One region of the Glaciecola sp. SC05 genome, then DNA from elsewhere that is predicted to be linked to it. Evidence: predicted binding sites of a transcription regulator. Region 1 holds the regulator's gene; the other holds the start of a gene.

Region 1 (4,219 bases):
TCTGGCCTGCGACAAACCAGAATTACATCTAGATCACATTGAATTAATTCATCGCGCAATTGGGCTTCACAAACCACTATACAATGGCAAAATGATCGACCTGACGATTAGCTGTGGGGTTATTCGAGTTCAAAATGACTTTACGCTAGAAATGAAAGAACTGGTTACACTGGCTGATGAGCAGCTATATTTGAGCAAACGAAAAGGCCGAAATCAGGTGAATTCGAGCGTTGTCTAAGCTTATAGTATTGAGCATATAGAATAGGATTCGACATCCTTGTCGAAGCGCATATTCTTGGATGAAACTTGATCTGCCGGCTACAGATTATTTACCGTTAACAAACTCAACACCTAACTGAATATCACCGCGCAGGCCATCTAACATATCGTTCTTAGCTTTTTCTTCAAACGCGCTTAAAGCACCATATGATAAAATTTCTTCAACGCCGTTTTTACCCAATCTAACCGGGTGAGCAAAGAATGGCGCATCATCAGATCCGTCTACCTGCACATAGGTGTACTCAGTAACATCTTCGCCCTGCATTGCTTTTACTAGAGATAAACAAAAACGAGCAGCGGCTTGGCCCATAGACAATGTAGCAGAACCACCGCCAGCCTTTGCCTCAACGACCTCGGTTCCCGCATTTTGAATACGAGTAGTAAGGCTAGCAATTTCGTCATCTGTAAAGCTTACACCTGCAACTTGAGAAAGTAAGGGAAGGATCGTCGTGCCTGAGTGCCCACCGATGACCGGAACGTGAACCTCAGCGGTGCTCTTACCTTTAAGCTGAGCAACGAAAGTTTCAGAGCGGATCACATCTAGCGTGGTAACACCAAACAGTTTGTTTTTATCATAAACACCTTTTGCTTTCAGTGCTTCTGCGGCAATTGCAACGGTGGTATTCACAGGGTTAGTGATCACGCCAATGCAAGCTGTTGGACAATTATCTGCGCATGCATCAATTAAGTTTCTAACGATCCCAGCGTTAATATTGAATAAATCAGAACGGTCCATTCCTGGCTTTCTGGGGACACCGGCTGGAATTAATACGATATCGCAACCTGTTAACGCGCCTGCTAAATCATCTTTACCATAACCTTTTACATCAACATCGGTAGGAATGTGGCTAAGGTCAACAGCGACACCCGGTACTACGGGTGCAACGTCATATAAAGATAGTTCAGAACCTGCTGGTAACTGAGTTTTGAGTAGTAGTGACAATGCTTGTCCAATACCACCGGCAGCGCCTAATACGGCTACTTTCATGTTCAATCTCCTGTTTGAGGGTATTAAATTCGAGCGTGAGAATAATCTATATAGGGCGATATCTCAATCAAACAATAGTCTGATAGCTTTTTTAATCAATTTATTTATGTTAAGTGCTGCTCGAGATAAATTGATAATCAGCATCGCATATTGCACAATGCCAATCATGACTACTCAATGAATCCTATTGCATGACTTCAAATAAGCAAGACGCGCTAGTAAAAGCATTCCGCGAAATATTGACCACTGAAAGTTACGGCTCTCAAGGTGAAATTGTAAACGCTTTAAAATCCCTAGGCTTTGACAATATTAGTCAGTCAAAAGTATCTCGAATGCTCAGCAAATTTGGTGCAGTAAGAGCAAGAGATGCTCGCGGCGATATGGTCTATTGCTTGCCACCAGAGCTGGGGATGCCTACCGCCAAAAGCCCGCTTAAACAACTCGTATTGGATATTGTGCATAACAATGTAATGGTGATCATTCGCACCAGCCCAGGTGCAGCGCAACTTATCGCTCGTTTATTGGATTCACTGAGCCATACCGACGGCGTATTGGGCACAATTGCGGGAGACGACACCATTTTTATTGCGCCGGCTAATATTAATAAAATCGAAGATTTACGCCAGCGCGTTCAAGACCTTTTTGATAACGTCTAAGTGTTATTCAGGTGTTTTCAAAGATAAGCTCAATTCATACAACTGTTTTTTATTGACTGCATAGTGCTTCGCTACCGCAGCAGACGCTTGTTTAGGCGGCAGCAGAGGCAATAGGTCTTTGAGCAGACTAATGGCGGATTCTGGCAAGCCTGCTGCTTGCAAAGTCTTGCAATGCAGCATCAGTACAAATTCACCTTTTACATGGCCAGGATCTGCACTTAAGTAAGCCAACAAGGTATCGATGTTACCGGAAACATAGGTTTCAAATGTTTTGCTTAGTTCTTTTGCCAGTACATAATGAGTGTGCTCTGGCAGAGCTTCTTTACAAAGCTTTAGGGTATCTGTAATGCGCCTTGGTGCTTCATAAAATACGCAGGTATGCCCTGCTTGTGCTGCTTTGAGCAGTTGTTCTGTCTTAGCTTGCTGCTTAACCGGTAAGAATCCAAAAAATGTAAAGGTATCGGTTGGCAGTCCTGACGCGCTAAGCGCGGTGGTCAAAGCACAAGGTCCAGGCAGAGCAATAACATTTAGCCCTTCAGCTCTGCAGGTGTTTACAAATTCATATCCTGGATCGCTAATCAGGGGCGTGCCTGCGTCTGATATCAGCGCAATCGCCATCCCTTGTTTTAATTTTTCAATGAGCAGACCTGTGCGCTGATGTTCGTTATGAGCATGCATACTGATGGTGCGGGTAGATATTTGATAGTGCCCAAGCAATCTAGATGAATGCCGCGTATCTTCTGCAGCAATTAAATCAACTTGCTGCAGCACCTCTAAGGCTCTGGCACTTATATCAGAGAGATTGCCAATCGGCGTTGGCACGATATATAAGCATCCAGTTTGCAACATTTTCTTCACTCTTATAACAACAAAGCTGATATTCTACATGACCTTTGGTATAGAATCTGCGCTAGACGCTAGAAATTTATCCAGACCGCGATAAACTAGATAGGCACAGGCGATAGCGACAAGCAGGGGATGTTGTGAAAATTTATCGATTTATAGGGTTAGTTGTAATTGCTGCCAGCATCTGGGGCTGCTCCAGCACACCAACAGAAAAAAAACAGCAAGTTACTGTTATTCAGCCTGAAGCGAAAGAAAGTACCGAAAATACTTCAAGTGAAATCAGTACAGTTATGGCCGAATTTGCAAGCACTCAAAATGAACAAAATCTTCAGCAGTCATTAATTGCCTTAGCCGCTCAATACCAAGCGCAAAATCAGTGTGCATCATCAAATACCGTAATTAAGCATGCAATGCCGCTATTGAGCAGCGTTGAGCCGCTGGCAAAAGCCAATGTCATACGCAGCGAGTGTATAATTATACAAATTGAAAATCAGCAAGGTCCCTTGCAGCTAAACACAGACACCTCAGCGGTGTCTGTTCCCATCCCTGCTGCAGTTTCGCGTTTATTGGCTAATTGGCTAGGGGATATCGATGAAAGTACCTTAGATGACAGTTGGAGCGCGAGGCTAGCATTTACTCAGGCCTATTTACACAGCATGCAAGGAGACTATCAAACTGCACTAAATAGGCTTCTTAACACTTCTTCTGCTTCTGCCCTGTCAGAAGCCCTGTTACCAAAATTGAGTTTTGACTGGCTGAGCCGCTTAAACGTCACGCAAAGAAAGAGCATGATGGATGCTCACCCTAACTTGCTTAGATATCAAGCCCTGTTCAGTATCATTGAAGACCCCAGCATTAATGACACTCAACGCCAACAAAGGTTGCTTAGATTAATCGAGAATGCACAAACTAAGGGTGAATTTAATCGCTTACCGGAACAGCTTAGCCTGTTTTTATCGCTTGATGTCAATAAACAACAACAAACCGCCGTGCTTTTGCCATTGTCAGGAAGACTCGCTAGCCAAGGTGAAGCCATAAAGCAGGGAATGTTAGCAGCTTACTATCAACAGATGCTGAGCGCCTCTAACGATATGTCAGAGGGGCTGAGCACAGATGAATTCCCGACAAACAACCTTGTATTTATTGACACGGGCTCTGAAAACGAATTAACGGAGTCTATCAATCAAGAATCGATGCAAAATTACACAACCATCATCGGACCGCTTTTAAAATCGCACATTGAGGCAACGCAAGCCATTCTGCCTGTAGGCGCTTTGCGAATATATCTAAACCACTTAGACGGCAATAGCCTAAACGGCCTAACTAGCGAGCCAATTTCACAAGCATTAGTCAACTTCTTTGCATTGTCCCCAGAGCAAGAGGCTCAAGCGTTAGCGAGACAGATGTTTACCCAAGACATTAAACATCCAATACTGATCCACGATGACTC
Region 2 (4,219 bases), on a different contig from region 1:
TTGAGCATGCATACGGTTATTGGCCTGAGCCATCAACAGTGATTGCTCTGAATCCATCAATTCGCCGGTGATCTCTAGATCCCTATGTGCTGGTTGGCAGTGCATAACGAAACTCGCCTGAACTGCTTCAACTAAACCGCGATTAACCTGATACGGCATAAACGCGTCTTTGATAGTTTGTAAGGGCGTTTCGTCGCCCATTGACAACCACGTGTCGGTATATATCACGTCGCAGCGCTTAAGGTCTTGCATATCGTTACTAAAGATAAGATTAACATTCTGGGCCTTTGCTAGAGCTTGAATGTCGCCAAGCAGTTTAGGGTCAATATCATGGCCGGCAGGGGTGATCACAACTTGATGACAACCCAACAATATGCCTAAGATTAGCAGCGAATGTGTGACATTGTTGCCATCGCCAACGTACGCCATTGTTTTACCAGCCACGGCACCTAAATGCTCATGCATAGTTATGTAGTCAGCTAAGGCCTGGCAAGGGTGATATTTGTCGCATAAGGCGTTGATAACCGGTATGTCGGCGCCATCAGCTAAACCATTTAAGGTTTCATGAGAATATACGCGGGCGACAATGGCATCGGCCCATTGGGAAATGTTCGCACCTACATCTACTGGGTCTTCGCGTTTCTTAAGCTCGGCGCCTTGACTGTCAACATACACCATGTGGCCACCAAGTTTATTGATGCCAATATCAAAACTCACGCGAGTTCGAAGGGAAGGTTTCTCAAAAATAGCCACCACCGACTGTCCCTCGAGGAGCTTGCCATACTTTTGAGGATGCTGCTTTAAATCTAGCGCAAATTGGAGCAATTTGTTTGCGTCTTCTTTGGTCCAATTAAGAAACGTGAGTAAGTCCTGATGCATGAAATATCCTGTTTTATTGCATGTGAGGGTTTGCGCCCGCTTCGGCGCGAGGAAAAATTTGTGTTCCAAAAACAGTATCGTTTTCAGTCATGGCACTTAAGTCATTCCAACTGCCAATCGTCACTGCAGAGCCAAGTAAGTCGGCTGAGTCTTGAGCAGCTAGCACTTTAACAATCATGCCGTCGGTGATGATTTTATCGTCAATCATTTGTTGAGCTTGCTTAGCGTTAAGTTGCGCGAGTTTGATTTTATCTGAATTAAGGACGCCACTAACATCAGACAATAGCAGTAACTTGGCATTTAACAACTGCGCAATACAAATAGCGGCATGGTCGGCATTCACATTGTACAAATTTCCGGTTTTGTCTGTGCCAATTGAGGCAACAATAGGCAGCATATTGTTGTTGAATAGTTGTTTCAACAGGGCAGCATCTTTTGCAATAGGTCTGCCAACAGCACCTAAGTGTTGACTCACCTGCACGCATTCGGCAATGTTGCCGTCGGCAAGGCTAATGCCGACCGACTTTAAGCCAATCGATGCGCTTCGTGCAACTAAGGTTTTGTTTAAATATCCACAAAGCACACCGGCAACCACTGGCATGTGACTAAATGGGGTGACTCGCAATCCATCTATTTTCTCGCTATGCATATTCAGTGCTTTTAGTTGAGCTTGAACTTGGTCTCCGCCGCCATGCACTAAAACCACCTGTTTACCACGTGATTGAAGGGCCTTAATCGCCGATAAAAGCGGGTGCTTATTACCGTCTACTGCCAATAATTCATCAAAAAAACGCCCACCGACTTTAATCACGATGATTGAGGTTTGTTCGCTCATGAAAACACCAATCCTGCAGTTTCTGGCAGCCCAAAGCGAATATTTGCGCATTGCACAGCCTGACTGGCAGCACCTTTCAATAAGTTATCGATGGCTGATGTCACCACAACACATTGTTTAGATGGATCGAACGCCCAATGTATATCGCAAAATGGAGTATGTGCCACCTGATCGACTTTTGGCCAATGCCCGCATAATCTGACGAGGGGTTTATCGGCATAGGCTTTTTCAAACGCTTGGTCTATATCAGACTTGCTAACATGTGTTTTGGCGAAGGCCGTAAGCGTAGCAAGAATGCCTCTTTTATAGGCACCTAGATGTGGGGTGAAAATAACGTTAGTACCCGCAAACTCCTCAATTTCTGGAGTATGCCGGTGGCCTAGCACGCCATAAGCCTGTAAGCTTACTTCATAAAAACTGGTGGTCATGGAGGCTTTTCGACCAGCACCGCTGACGCCGCTAACGGCATTTATGATTGGCATATGCTCTAGATTCAAAAGCTGCGCATTGAGCAGCGGTTTCAATGCGAGTAAGGAAGCAGTCGGATAGCAGCCCGGCACAGCAATAAGATTGCCTGCTTTGGCGATTTCGTCTGCATACCATTCGGCAAGACCGTATACACGCTTATTAAGCAAAGCCGGATACTCATGAGTAAAACCATAGTGCTCAGCAAACTCACCAGCATGGCTAAGCCTAAATGCGCCCGATAAATCAAATACAACGGTATTTGTAGTGCTCAGTGCCTGAGCCCAGTGATGGCTGACTTCATGGGGCAAGGCCATAAATATCACATCGTGCTGTTCGCCAATACTTTTCACCTGATCGTCTGACAATGTTTGCATCGTCAAACCGCCTATATGTGAAAGAGCGGGATGCACTTGCCCGATAGATTTGTTGGCATCATTGCTATTTGCCGAAACAAAGCAGCTTTTGAGTTCAAAATCAGGATGCGAGTATAGAATATTTAAAAGTTCAGCGCCGGTGTAGCCACTGGCACCCATTACACAAGTAGTAAGCATAAATTTCTTTAATTCAATATAAAAAAAGGAGTCTGACAACAGCCGACTTCGTGATGCTGACTGCTATCAAACTTTCTAGGCGTTACATAAGGGACTTTGCATATTTGCAAAGGTTAAACCTATCGTCGATAGGTGACTATGTAACATGTCTTGGGAGAGACCAATACCATTATTTTTCCTTTGTTGACTTTCGGTGTTTAAGCGCAAATCATCACTGTTTTTGACGTGTTATAAAGAATAATACACATAAAATAGATATGCAAATAAAATATATAAGTATTCATTAATTGTTTTAAAATTAGCATTTGAACTCAAGGAAGTGAAATAATATGCACTATCTTTTGCTTTCCAATTTTTTGGTATACCTCAAATTCTTTTCATGATTGCCGATAGATTAATTATTGACCTCATGTTTAGAAAAGAATATGGCTAACATAGACAATATTAAAGAGCATCAACAAACCCATGCGATGTTTCGGTATTTACTCATAGCACAACTGCTGCTCAGCGGTATTATTGGCTATATTACAGACACACTTGGTGTGGGTATGGCCTTAGGTCTATTGATTGTAGTTCCGGCTATCCTCTACGGAATCACTTCACCAAGCACAGCGATATCAAGGCATATTGTTGCGATGTCAACGCAATTAATGGCCGCTCTGCATATCCAACAGACGATGGGCATGACCGAAATGCACTTCCAAGTATTCGTTATTTTGGCATTCCTATCTTTCTTCCGAGATTGGAAGGTCATCATTACGGGTACCGTGGTCATTGCTGCACACCACATAGGTGGTTTTGCTGTGCAGCATATGGGTGGAGGGATAATAGTATTTGAAGACAGTGCGCCAAGTTTTACCATTTTATTGATTCATGCAACGTTTGCTATAGTGGAGTGCGCGGTGTTGACGTTTGTCGCGCACAAATCTCGTAAAGAAGCGGATGCGGCCGCACAATTAAAAATGACAATTGAAAATATGATTGGTCGAGATGGCCAAATTAATTTAAGTAACACGAATTTGCTCAATGAAGGACATCTTGCTAATTTCAATCAAATGATTGCTGCAGTTCAAGCGCTTGTACGTAAGGCGCATCATATAGGTGCTGAGCTAATATCTTTTGCTGACAAAGTTAAAAAATCATCTATCGATTTGGACGACACGGTAGATGCCCAGTATGAGCAAGTTAGCTCGATCTCCGCTGCGATGCGGGATATGACTCAAAGAATTCAGGAGGTTGCAGATTTATCTTTTGATGCGAATGAACATGCAGGTAGCGCAAGAGGCAAAACAGAAGATACGCGGACGGCGATAGTTGACAGCAAAAATAATATTAGTCAATTAAAGTCTACTTTGCAGACGACGTCTGAAGCAATCAGTGATTTGAGTCACAAATGCCAAAACATTTCACAAGTGATGCAGTCGATTAAAAGTGTTGCGGAGCAAACTAATTTACTTGCACTTAATGCCGCTATTGAATCTGCCCG

What was found. Region 1 encodes ArgR, which controls arginine synthesis, uptake and breakdown. Its sites were predicted from a motif close to ANTGAATANNTATTCANT; they were not measured.
Region 2: a site for ArgR is predicted at 3,001-3,018, ahead of argC (N-acetyl-gamma-glutamyl-phosphate reductase). Genes of this name have one in related genera too.

The regions. Positions count from the first base shown of each region.
Region 1 covers NZ_JBGIYY010000016.1:71,660-75,878, forward strand. Annotated here, with positions in the region: gene AB9H30_RS14590 (diguanylate cyclase) at 1-238, shown strand, start outside; gene mdh (malate dehydrogenase) at 326-1,267, opposite strand; gene argR (transcriptional regulator ArgR) at 1,459-1,923, shown strand; gene rsmI (16S rRNA (cytidine(1402)-2'-O)-methyltransferase) at 1,927-2,772, opposite strand; gene AB9H30_RS14610 (penicillin-binding protein activator) at 2,907-4,219, shown strand, end outside.
Region 2 covers NZ_JBGIYY010000004.1:150,883-155,101, forward strand. Annotated here, with positions in the region: gene AB9H30_RS05335 (ornithine carbamoyltransferase) at 1-879, opposite strand, end outside; gene argB (acetylglutamate kinase) at 893-1,714, opposite strand; gene argC (N-acetyl-gamma-glutamyl-phosphate reductase) at 1,711-2,733, opposite strand; gene AB9H30_RS05350 (methyl-accepting chemotaxis protein) at 3,159-4,219, shown strand, end outside.